Regions from separate parts of the Citrobacter sp. GW821-FHT02E08 genome, predicted to be linked through region 3. Evidence: predicted binding sites of a transcription regulator. Region 3 holds the regulator's gene; each other region holds the start of a gene.
What was found. Region 3 encodes sigma-54, which starts transcription at its own class of promoters, with help from an activator protein. Its sites were predicted from a motif close to GTTGGCACANNTTTCGCTNT; they were not measured.
Positions count from the first base shown of each region.

Region 1: the regulator sigma-54 is predicted to act here: its motif matches at 1,222-1,241, upstream of AC07UY_RS02740 (amino acid ABC transporter substrate-binding protein).
Region 2: the regulator sigma-54 is predicted to act here: its motif matches at 1,581-1,600, upstream of AC07UY_RS18560 (branched-chain amino acid ABC transporter substrate-binding protein).
Region 4: the regulator sigma-54 is predicted to act here: its motif matches at 1,258-1,277, upstream of glnA (glutamate--ammonia ligase).

Region 1 covers NZ_JBWKVL010000002.1:82,226-84,432, reverse strand. Annotated here, with positions in the region: gene AC07UY_RS02740 (amino acid ABC transporter substrate-binding protein) at 33-941, opposite strand; gene lnt (apolipoprotein N-acyltransferase) at 1,308-2,207, opposite strand, start outside.
Region 2 covers NZ_JBWKVL010000017.1:19,560-21,766, reverse strand. Annotated here, with positions in the region: gene AC07UY_RS18565 (ABC transporter permease subunit) at 1-244, opposite strand, end outside; gene AC07UY_RS18560 (branched-chain amino acid ABC transporter substrate-binding protein) at 355-1,428, opposite strand; gene AC07UY_RS18555 (YecA/YgfB family protein) at 1,940-2,207, shown strand, end outside.
Region 3 covers NZ_JBWKVL010000001.1:77,003-79,209, forward strand. Annotated here, with positions in the region: gene ptsN (PTS IIA-like nitrogen regulatory protein PtsN) at 1-146, opposite strand, end outside; gene hpf (ribosome hibernation promoting factor) at 265-552, opposite strand; gene rpoN (RNA polymerase factor sigma-54) at 575-2,008, opposite strand; gene lptB (LPS export ABC transporter ATP-binding protein) at 2,056-2,207, opposite strand, start outside.
Region 4 covers NZ_JBWKVL010000015.1:14,340-16,546, forward strand. Annotated here, with positions in the region: gene glnA (glutamate--ammonia ligase) at 1-1,170, opposite strand, end outside; gene typA (ribosome-dependent GTPase TypA) at 1,549-2,207, shown strand, end outside.

The sequences.
Region 1 (2,207 bases), on a different contig from region 3:
CGAGAGGGAGGGAAAACCTCCCATTATTTTAGTTAGTTAAGCGCTTTATCATTCGGTTCTTTGAACAGCGTTTTCATCTGCTCAGACAGTTCAAAATTCATATTCAGGTTCTTTGGTGGGATCGGGTTTTTAAACCATTTAGCGAACCATTTCTCCGCTTCACCTGAGGTCTGTGCTTTGGCGATGGTGTCATCCATCAGCTTTTTAAACTCGGGATCGTCTTTACGCAGCATACAGCCGTAGGCTTCCTGGGATTGCGGCTTACCGACGATTTCCCAGTTGTCCGGTTTCTTCGCTTTTGCGCGTTCGCCGGCCAGCAGCGCGTCATCCATCATAAAGGCCACCGCACGACCGCTTTCCAGGGTACGGAAGGAGTCGCCATGGTCCTTCGCGCTGATGATGCGCATGTCCATTTTTTGTTCTTCATTCAGTTTATGCAGCAGCACTTCGGAGGTTGTGCCGGAGGTGACGACGACCGCTTTCCCTTTCAGGTCCGGGAAGTCTTTAACATCACCGCCTTTTTTCGCCAGCAGACGTGTACCGACGACGAAAATAGTGTCGGAGAAGGCCGCCTGTTTCTGACGTTCAAGGTTGTTGGTGGTGGAGCCACATTCAAAGTCGAATGTGCCGTTTTGCAGTAGCGGAATACGGTTCTGAGAAGTGATTGGGATCAGCTTCACCTGCAGGTCAGGTTTGTTGAGTTTTTTCTTCACGGCTTCAACGATGGCGTTGGAGTAATCCTGTGAATAACCCACCACTTTCTGCTGGTTGTCGTAATAAGAGAATGGTACTGAGGATTCGCGATGGCCGACGACGATGACGTCGTTTTTCGCGATCTTGTCCAGCGTGCTACCTGCGGCGGGTGCTGCATCTTCTGCATGCGCCAGACCGGCAGACATTCCCATCACCAGCATTGCTGTGGCCAGCTTACGTAATTGCATATCCAACTCCTTTATCGTCTGCGTCAGAAACGCATTGATACCCATTGTGAGTGTCTGTGTTGTTATCACCTGCAACTTTAATGTGCAGTGTTATGACTGTTTGTTAACATTTAGTCTGGCTTAATGTAAAGATATTGCTGCGTTATTGTTTATTTTTGCGAAGTGCGCCGCACCGTTTAGAGACAATAATTTGTCATTGCACTATTTTGGCGCTACCAACGAACGGTATTGGTGCGACCAGGTTGCACAATCGGTCAAAAACGCATTTATCTTGTATAACAAAGCAATAGACGTGCCAGAGTGAAATACGGGAGGGAAGTTGTAGGCCCGGTAAGCGAAGCGCCACCGGGCAAAAGGGGAGGGAGATTACTTACGACGCTGGCGCAGACTCATGATCACCGCACCAAAACCCAACAATGCAGTGATAATCCACAGCGGCCAGTTGCCGGTGCGGGCGTAGGGTGTCAGGCCCGTCGTTGGCGTGACGCTAGTAGTCAACACCTGACGGGTAAACTGTGGGATCATCGCCTGGATGTCGCCCTGCGGTCCAATGACTGCCGTAATGCCGTTATTGGTACTGCGCAACAGCGGACGCGCCAGTTCCAGTGAACGCATCCGCGCCATCTGGAAGTGCTGCCACGGACCAATCGATTTACCAAACCAGGCATCGTTCGAGATGGTCAGCAGGTAATCGGTATCGGGGCGGAAGTTGTCCCGTACCTGTTCACCGAGAATAATTTCGTAGCAAATGGCGGCGGTCAGTTTGAAGCCGTGCGCATGCAGTTGTGGCTGCACATACGGCCCACGACTGAACGACGACATCGGCAGGTCGAAGAACGGCGCAAGCGGGCGCAGAATAGATTCCAGCGGGACAAACTCACCAAACGGAACAAGGTGGTTTTTGTTATAGCGATTGGTGGAGTCGTAACTGTACGGACTGTCTTTACCCAGCGTGATGATGGTGTTGTACGTATCGTAACGGTTTTTCTTGTTCAGACGCGCATCAACAATGCCAGTAATCAGCGTGCTGTTTTTCGATTTCAGCAGGTCATCCATCATGCTAAGAAAACGCTGCTGATTAATTTCCAGGTCCGGAATCGCGGACTCAGGCCAGATAATCAACTGCGATTTTCCAAGCTCAGGCTGTGAGGCGTCGAGATAGATTTTTAACGTGTTGATCAGCTGATTCTCATCCCACTTCAGCGATTGCGGGATATCGCCCTGTACCATGGAAACCTGAATGGTTTTTTCCGGCTCAGGGGTATA
Region 2 (2,207 bases), on a different contig from region 3:
CCGTTATCACGATGGTGAAGATCAGGGTGCCAAAAATCAGCAGGGGGAAAGAGTGAATGCCAAAGTAGGAGAGCAGTCCCAGGCCAATGGCACAGAGGTACGCGGAGATCATGTAAACTTCGCCATGCGCGAAATTGATCATGCCGATGATGCCGTAGACCATGGTGTAACCGATGGCAATCAGGCCATACACCGCTCCCAACGTCAGACCGTTGATCATCTGTTGTAAGAAGAAAGCATCCATTTGAAATTCCCGCCAGTGGTAAGGCAACCGGCTAGCACAATCCGGTTGCCTTCAGGGTTGCAATGCCTCACCCGAGAGGGGAGCGAGAAGTCAGAACCGACCTGACGGTATTAGAGTTGGTGGTACTTACCTTTGTCATCCCACTGATAGACCACGTAATCAGACACTTTCAGATCGCCTTTCTCATCCCAGGATTTGGGACCCATCACCGTGTCAACGGAGTGTGATTTCAGCCATTCGCCCGCTTTGGCGTTGTCTTTTCCTGCGGCGCCGTAGGCAGCAGCAAGGGCCTGAATTGAGGCATAGGCGTACAGGGTGTAGCCTTCAGGTTCAAAACCGCTGGCGCGGAATTTCTCAATGACCGCTTTGCCTTCCGCAATGGTGCGAGGGTCTTTACCAAAGGTCATCAACACGCCATTGGTATACTGCGCGCCACCGGCAGCCGTCACCATCTCCTCCGTCACCACACAGTCGCCGGAGAAGAATTTCGCCTGTACACCTTGCTCCCGCATTTGACGCACCAACGGACCCGCTTCCGGATGGCAACCGCCAAAGTAGACAACGTCTGGCTTCAGCGCGCCGATTTTGGTCACCAGGGCATTGAAATCTTTTTCACCGCGCGACAGTCCCTCATACAGAACTTCTTTGGTGCCCCGTTTTTGCAGCGCGGCTTTCGTCGCGTCGGCTAAGCCCTGACCGTAGGTATCTTTGTCGTGAATGATGGCGATCTTTTTCGCTTTCAGCACGTCCAGCATGTAGTTTGCCGCCGTGACGCCTTGCTGATCGTCACGACCACACATGCGGAGCATGCCTTTCATTCCGCGTTCGGTAATCAGTGGGTTAGTTGACCCCGGGGTTATCGTCAATACTCCCGCTTCATCATAAACTTCGGAAGATGGCATAGTGGAAGACGAACAGAAATGACCGACCACGGCAGAGACTTTGGATTCATCGACCAGCCGGTTTGCCACCGCGACGGCCTGCTTTGGTTCGCAGGCATCGTCGCCCTGCACCAGCACGATTTTCTCACCTTTAATACCGCCTGCCGCATTGATATCCGCCGCCGCCTGCGATGCTCCTTTCCAGTATTGCGCCCCATACGTGGCATTGGGACCGGTAAACGGCCCTGCCACGCCAATCGTGATATCTGCCTGTGCATAAAATGCGGTACTTAAACAACCCATAACGGCAATCTGCAGAGGTAACTTAATCATTTTAATAGACATTTGGATATTCCTCAGTACTGTTCAATACCAGGCGCCGGGAGGCGCGGGGAAAATCATAAACTTCGTCATTTATTGCGTTATCAAGCGGGCCGCGTACGGCTGTCTTTTTTTAAGCAAAAACTCCGCCAGGTTGATAAATATCGACATTGTTTTCTGACAGACGTAGCAATGCGATGTGAAATACGGCGTCGCAATTTCATCAGGTCAGTGTCAATCGTTATCTAAGGAGGTGGTTGCCTTCACGTGGCAGACTGGGATGCGTGGTATCCAAACCGTCCAGAATCTTAAACATAGCTGCAGAAAAGTCAGGCTGCGCACCTTGTCGGTGCAAAAATGCGGAGAGGATCACTTGAACGATGCGCAAGGCTCAGGAAGGCAGGGCTTCTGATCTCCCCGTTTTGTTTAGAAAAATCCCCGTCCACCCTGTAAGATGAGCCCTGGCAAGCGTATTTCACTGAGGATGAGCGTTATGAACACGGGACCATTGAACGAAAGCGAACTGGAGTGGCTGGATGATGTACTGACAAAGTACAACACCGAACACGCGATTCTGGATGTGTCAGAGCTGGATGGTCTGCTGACGGCGGTACTCAGTTCTCCACGTGAGATTGAGCCGGAGCAGTGGCTGGTGGCAGTATGGGGCGGGCCGCAATATGTGCCGCGCTGGTCATCGGAAAAAGAGATGACGCGCTTTATGAATCTTGCGTTCCAGCATATGGCTGATACCGCCGACAGGC
Region 3 (2,207 bases):
ACCTGAGAGGGTAGGCTGAGCTGTTTTGCCGCCAGTTCGCTGATGATTTCCAGCGCGCGTTTTTTACTTTGGCAGTGGACACCACTGCGCGTACATTCCTGGTTAAGTACACTGCTCAGTTGTAGAGTCGAATCGTTATTTATCATAATTTCACCTAAGAACCTGCCCCATCCAACTAACGGGTCAGATTCGGAGCGCTAACTGTACAAATGGCCTGTTGTGCTTCACAACAGGCCGTCCTGCACCCGTTAACTGCCCGGACAATTAGTGTTGTTTCAGTTTGTCTTTATGTTTCGTTAATTGCCGGGCCAGTTTATCAATCAATCCGTCAATAGCGGCATACATATCCTGACCTTCGGCACTGGCATGAATCTCGCCGCCGTTCACATGTAGTGTCGCATCCGAGGTGTGGGTCACTTTCTCCACTTTCAACACAATGTAGACCTGATTTATCCGGTCAAAATACTGTTCAAGCTTAGCGAACTTGCCTGAAATAAACTCGCGCAAAGCTTCAGTAATTTCGACGTTATTTCCAGTGATGTTGAGCTGCATAGTGTCTTCCTTATCGGTTGGGTCAAACCAGTTGTTTGCGCTGGTTAGACGGCGGAATGGATAAAGACTCTCGGTACTTCGCAACGGTACGGCGCGCCACCATGATACCTTGTTCTGACAGCATAGAGGTTAACTTGCTGTCGCTCAGTGGTTTCGCGGGGTTTTCCGCAGCAATTAACTTCTTCACCAGCGCCCGTATTGCCGTGGACGAGGCTTCGCCGCCGCCTTCGGTATTGACGTGGCTGGAAAAGAAATATTTCAGTTCAAAAATTCCACGCGGGCTGTGCAGATACTTCTGCGTGGTCACACGGGAAATTGTCGACTCATGCATTTCGACGGCCTGGGCGATATCCGCCAGCACCATCGGTTTCATAAACTCTTCGCCCTGCTCAAAAAAGGCTTGTTGCTGCTCAACGATACAGCGGCTGACGCGCAGCAATGTATCGTTACGGCTTTCCAGACTTTTGATCAGCCACTTCGCATCCTGAAGATTGCTACGGATAAACTGGCTGTCAGCATCGTTACGCGCGCCATTACACATGGCGGCATAGTGCTGATTGATCTGCAAACGCGGAATGCTGTCGCTGTTCAGTTCTACCGTCCAGTGACCGTTATGTTTACGGACCAGCACATCAGGGATCACGTATTCAGGCTCGCCTGTCTGGATTGACTGTCCGGGTCTGGGATCGAGCGACTGAATAAGATTGACCGCTTCTTTGAGTACCTCTTCCTTCAGGCGGGTGACGCGCATCAATGAGCGAAAATCGTGATTGGCCAGCAGATCAAGGTGATCGCTGATGATCAGACGTGCCTCTTGCAGCCAGGGGGTAGCGTTGTCGAATTGCGAAAGTTGGATCAGCAAACAGTCGCGAAGATCTTTTGCCGCCACACCAACAGGATCAAAACGCTGAATGCGTTTAAGTACCGCTTCGACTTCATCAAGGTCAACCTCTTCGTCACCCATGCTCTCGAGGATCTCATCCAGCGAGACGGTGAGATAGCCAGTTTCGTCTACCGCATCGACGATAGACGTGGCGATTGCCCGGTCGGTGTCCGAGAACGGCGTAAGTTCCACCTGCCACATCAGGTAATCCTGGAGCGACTGGGTGGTTTCACCCTGATAGACCGGCAGCTCATCGTCGATATAGTCGCCACTGGGACCGGACGGCGTTCCTGCGGTGTAGATTTCATCCCAACTGGCATCAAGCGGCAGCTCTTCCGGCATCTCTTTTTGTTCGAGTGCGTCTGCGGTGTCCAGGGTTTCGCTGTCCTGAGTTTCCTGGGTGTCGATTTCTTCGTGAAGATCGGTTTGCTCGAGCAGTGGATTACTTTCCAGCGCTTGCTGAAGTTCTTGCTGAAGTTCCAGCGTGGACAACTGCAACAGGCGGATAGCCTGTTGTAGTTGAGGCGTCATTGCCAGTTGTTGGCTGAGCCTGAGTTGCAAACCTTGCTTCATGTTCAGAGTGATTTTCTCCCGCTATGACGTCGCAATCTTCTACCCTATCAGAGTCTGAAGTCTTCCCCAAGGTATACACGTTTAACGTGATCGTCTTGCAGGATTTCAGTCGGTGTACCGTGCGCGATGAGGTGTCCCTGACTCACGATATATGCGCGTTCACAGACCGCCAGCGTTTCACGGACGTTATGGTCGGTGA
Region 4 (2,207 bases), on a different contig from region 3:
GCCCGGGTGGATCTTGTTCTTAATACCGTCAAGACCCGCCATCAGCAGGGCAGCAAAGCACAGGTACGGGTTAGCCGCTGGATCCGGGAAGCGCACTTCGATACGACGCGCTTTCGGAGAAGCAACCACTGGAATACGGATAGAGGCAGAACGGTTACGGGCAGAGTAAGCCAGCATAACCGGTGCTTCATAACCCGGGACCAGACGCTTGTAGGAGTTGGTGGTCGGGTTTGCCAGGGCGTTGATCGCTTTAGCGTGTTTGATAACGCCGCCGATGTAGAACAGCGCCTGCTCAGACAGACCGGCATATTTGTCGCCAGAGAACAGGTTTACGCCGTTCTTGGACAGAGACATGTGGCAGTGCATACCGGAACCGTTATCGCCAAACATCGGTTTTGGCATAAAAGTTGCTGTTTTACCGAAACGGTGCGCAACGTTGTGAACCACATATTTGTAGATCTGAATTTCGTCCGCTTTCTTGGTCATGGTGTTAAAGCGGGTAGCGATTTCGTTCTGGCCTGCGGTTGCCACTTCGTGGTGATGTGCTTCAACAACCAGACCCATCTCTTCCATGATCAGACACATGGTGGAACGGATGTCCTGAGAAGAGTCTACCGGAGGAACCGGGAAGTAGCCGCCTTTCACGCCAGGACGGTGACCTTTGTTACCACCTTCATATTTGGTGGAAGAGTTCCATGCACCTTCGATATCGTCGATGGCTACGTGGGAACCGGAGATGGATGCGCCGAAACGAATGTCATCAAACAGGAAGAATTCTGGCTCTGGCCCGAACAGAACGGTGTCTGCGATGCCGGTAGCGCGCAGGTATTCTTCAGCGCGTTTGGCGATGGAGCGCGGGTCACGGTCATAGCCTTGCAGCGTGCCAGGTTCCAGGATGTCACAACGGATAATCAGAGTAGATTCTTCAAAGAACGGGTCGATGAGCGCAGTGGACGCATCTGGCATCAGTACCATGTCAGATTCGTTAATGCCTTTCCAGCCGCCGATGGAGGAGCCGTCAAACATTTTGCCTTCTTCGAAGAATTCGGCATTTACCTGATGAGCAGGAATAGTGACGTGCTGTTCTTTACCTTTGGTATCGGTGAAGCGCAAATCAACAAACTTCACTTCGTGCTCGTTCAGCATCGTCAATACGTGTTCAGCGGACATACTTTAACTCTCCCGGATTGGTCATTGTCGTCGTGGTAACGAGGTCTACAATTCTGCAAAAATTGGCCGTGTCGCCGTAAAAAATATAAAGCGAAATCTGTGCCAACTTTTAAATTGCCCCTAAAAGGCGTTATCATGCGCACCATCGTGCAAAAGGGCTGCACCATGGTGAGCACGCTGCACCAATATAGTGCTTCAATGTGAACATTAAGCACCATGTTGGTGCAATGAGCAATGAGTAACCCTTTTAACGCTCCGTGAAAGCGATCACAAAGAAACTCTGCAATACTTGTTTGCGGAGGATGTTTGTGATCCTGTTTTGTAGTGCGATTAATCCGTGTACAATAACGCGCTATTCCTAATGCCCGAGGCAAAGTTGTGATCGAAAATTTGCGTAACATCGCCATCATCGCGCACGTTGACCATGGTAAAACTACCCTGGTCGACAAGCTGCTGCAGCAATCCGGTACGTTTGATGCGCGTGCCGAAACCCAAGAGCGTGTGATGGACTCCAACGATTTGGAGAAAGAGCGTGGGATTACCATCCTCGCGAAAAACACCGCTATCAAATGGAATGACTACCGTATCAACATCGTTGATACCCCGGGGCACGCCGACTTCGGTGGTGAAGTTGAACGTGTAATGTCCATGGTCGATTCCGTGCTGTTGGTCGTTGATGCAATGGATGGTCCGATGCCGCAGACGCGCTTCGTGACCAAAAAAGCCTTTGCTCATGGCCTGAAGCCAATTGTTGTTATCAACAAAGTTGACCGTCCTGGCGCGCGTCCTGACTGGGTTGTTGATCAGGTATTTGACCTGTTCGTTAACCTTGATGCAACCGACGAACAGCTGGACTTCCCTATCGTTTACGCCTCTGCGCTGAACGGTATCGCAGGTCTGGATCACGAAGATATGGCTGAAGATATGACTCCGCTGTATCAGACCATCGTTGATCGCGTACCGGCACCGAACGTTGACCTTGATGGCCCGCTGCAGATGCAAATCTCTCAGCTGGACTACAACAACTACGTTGGTGT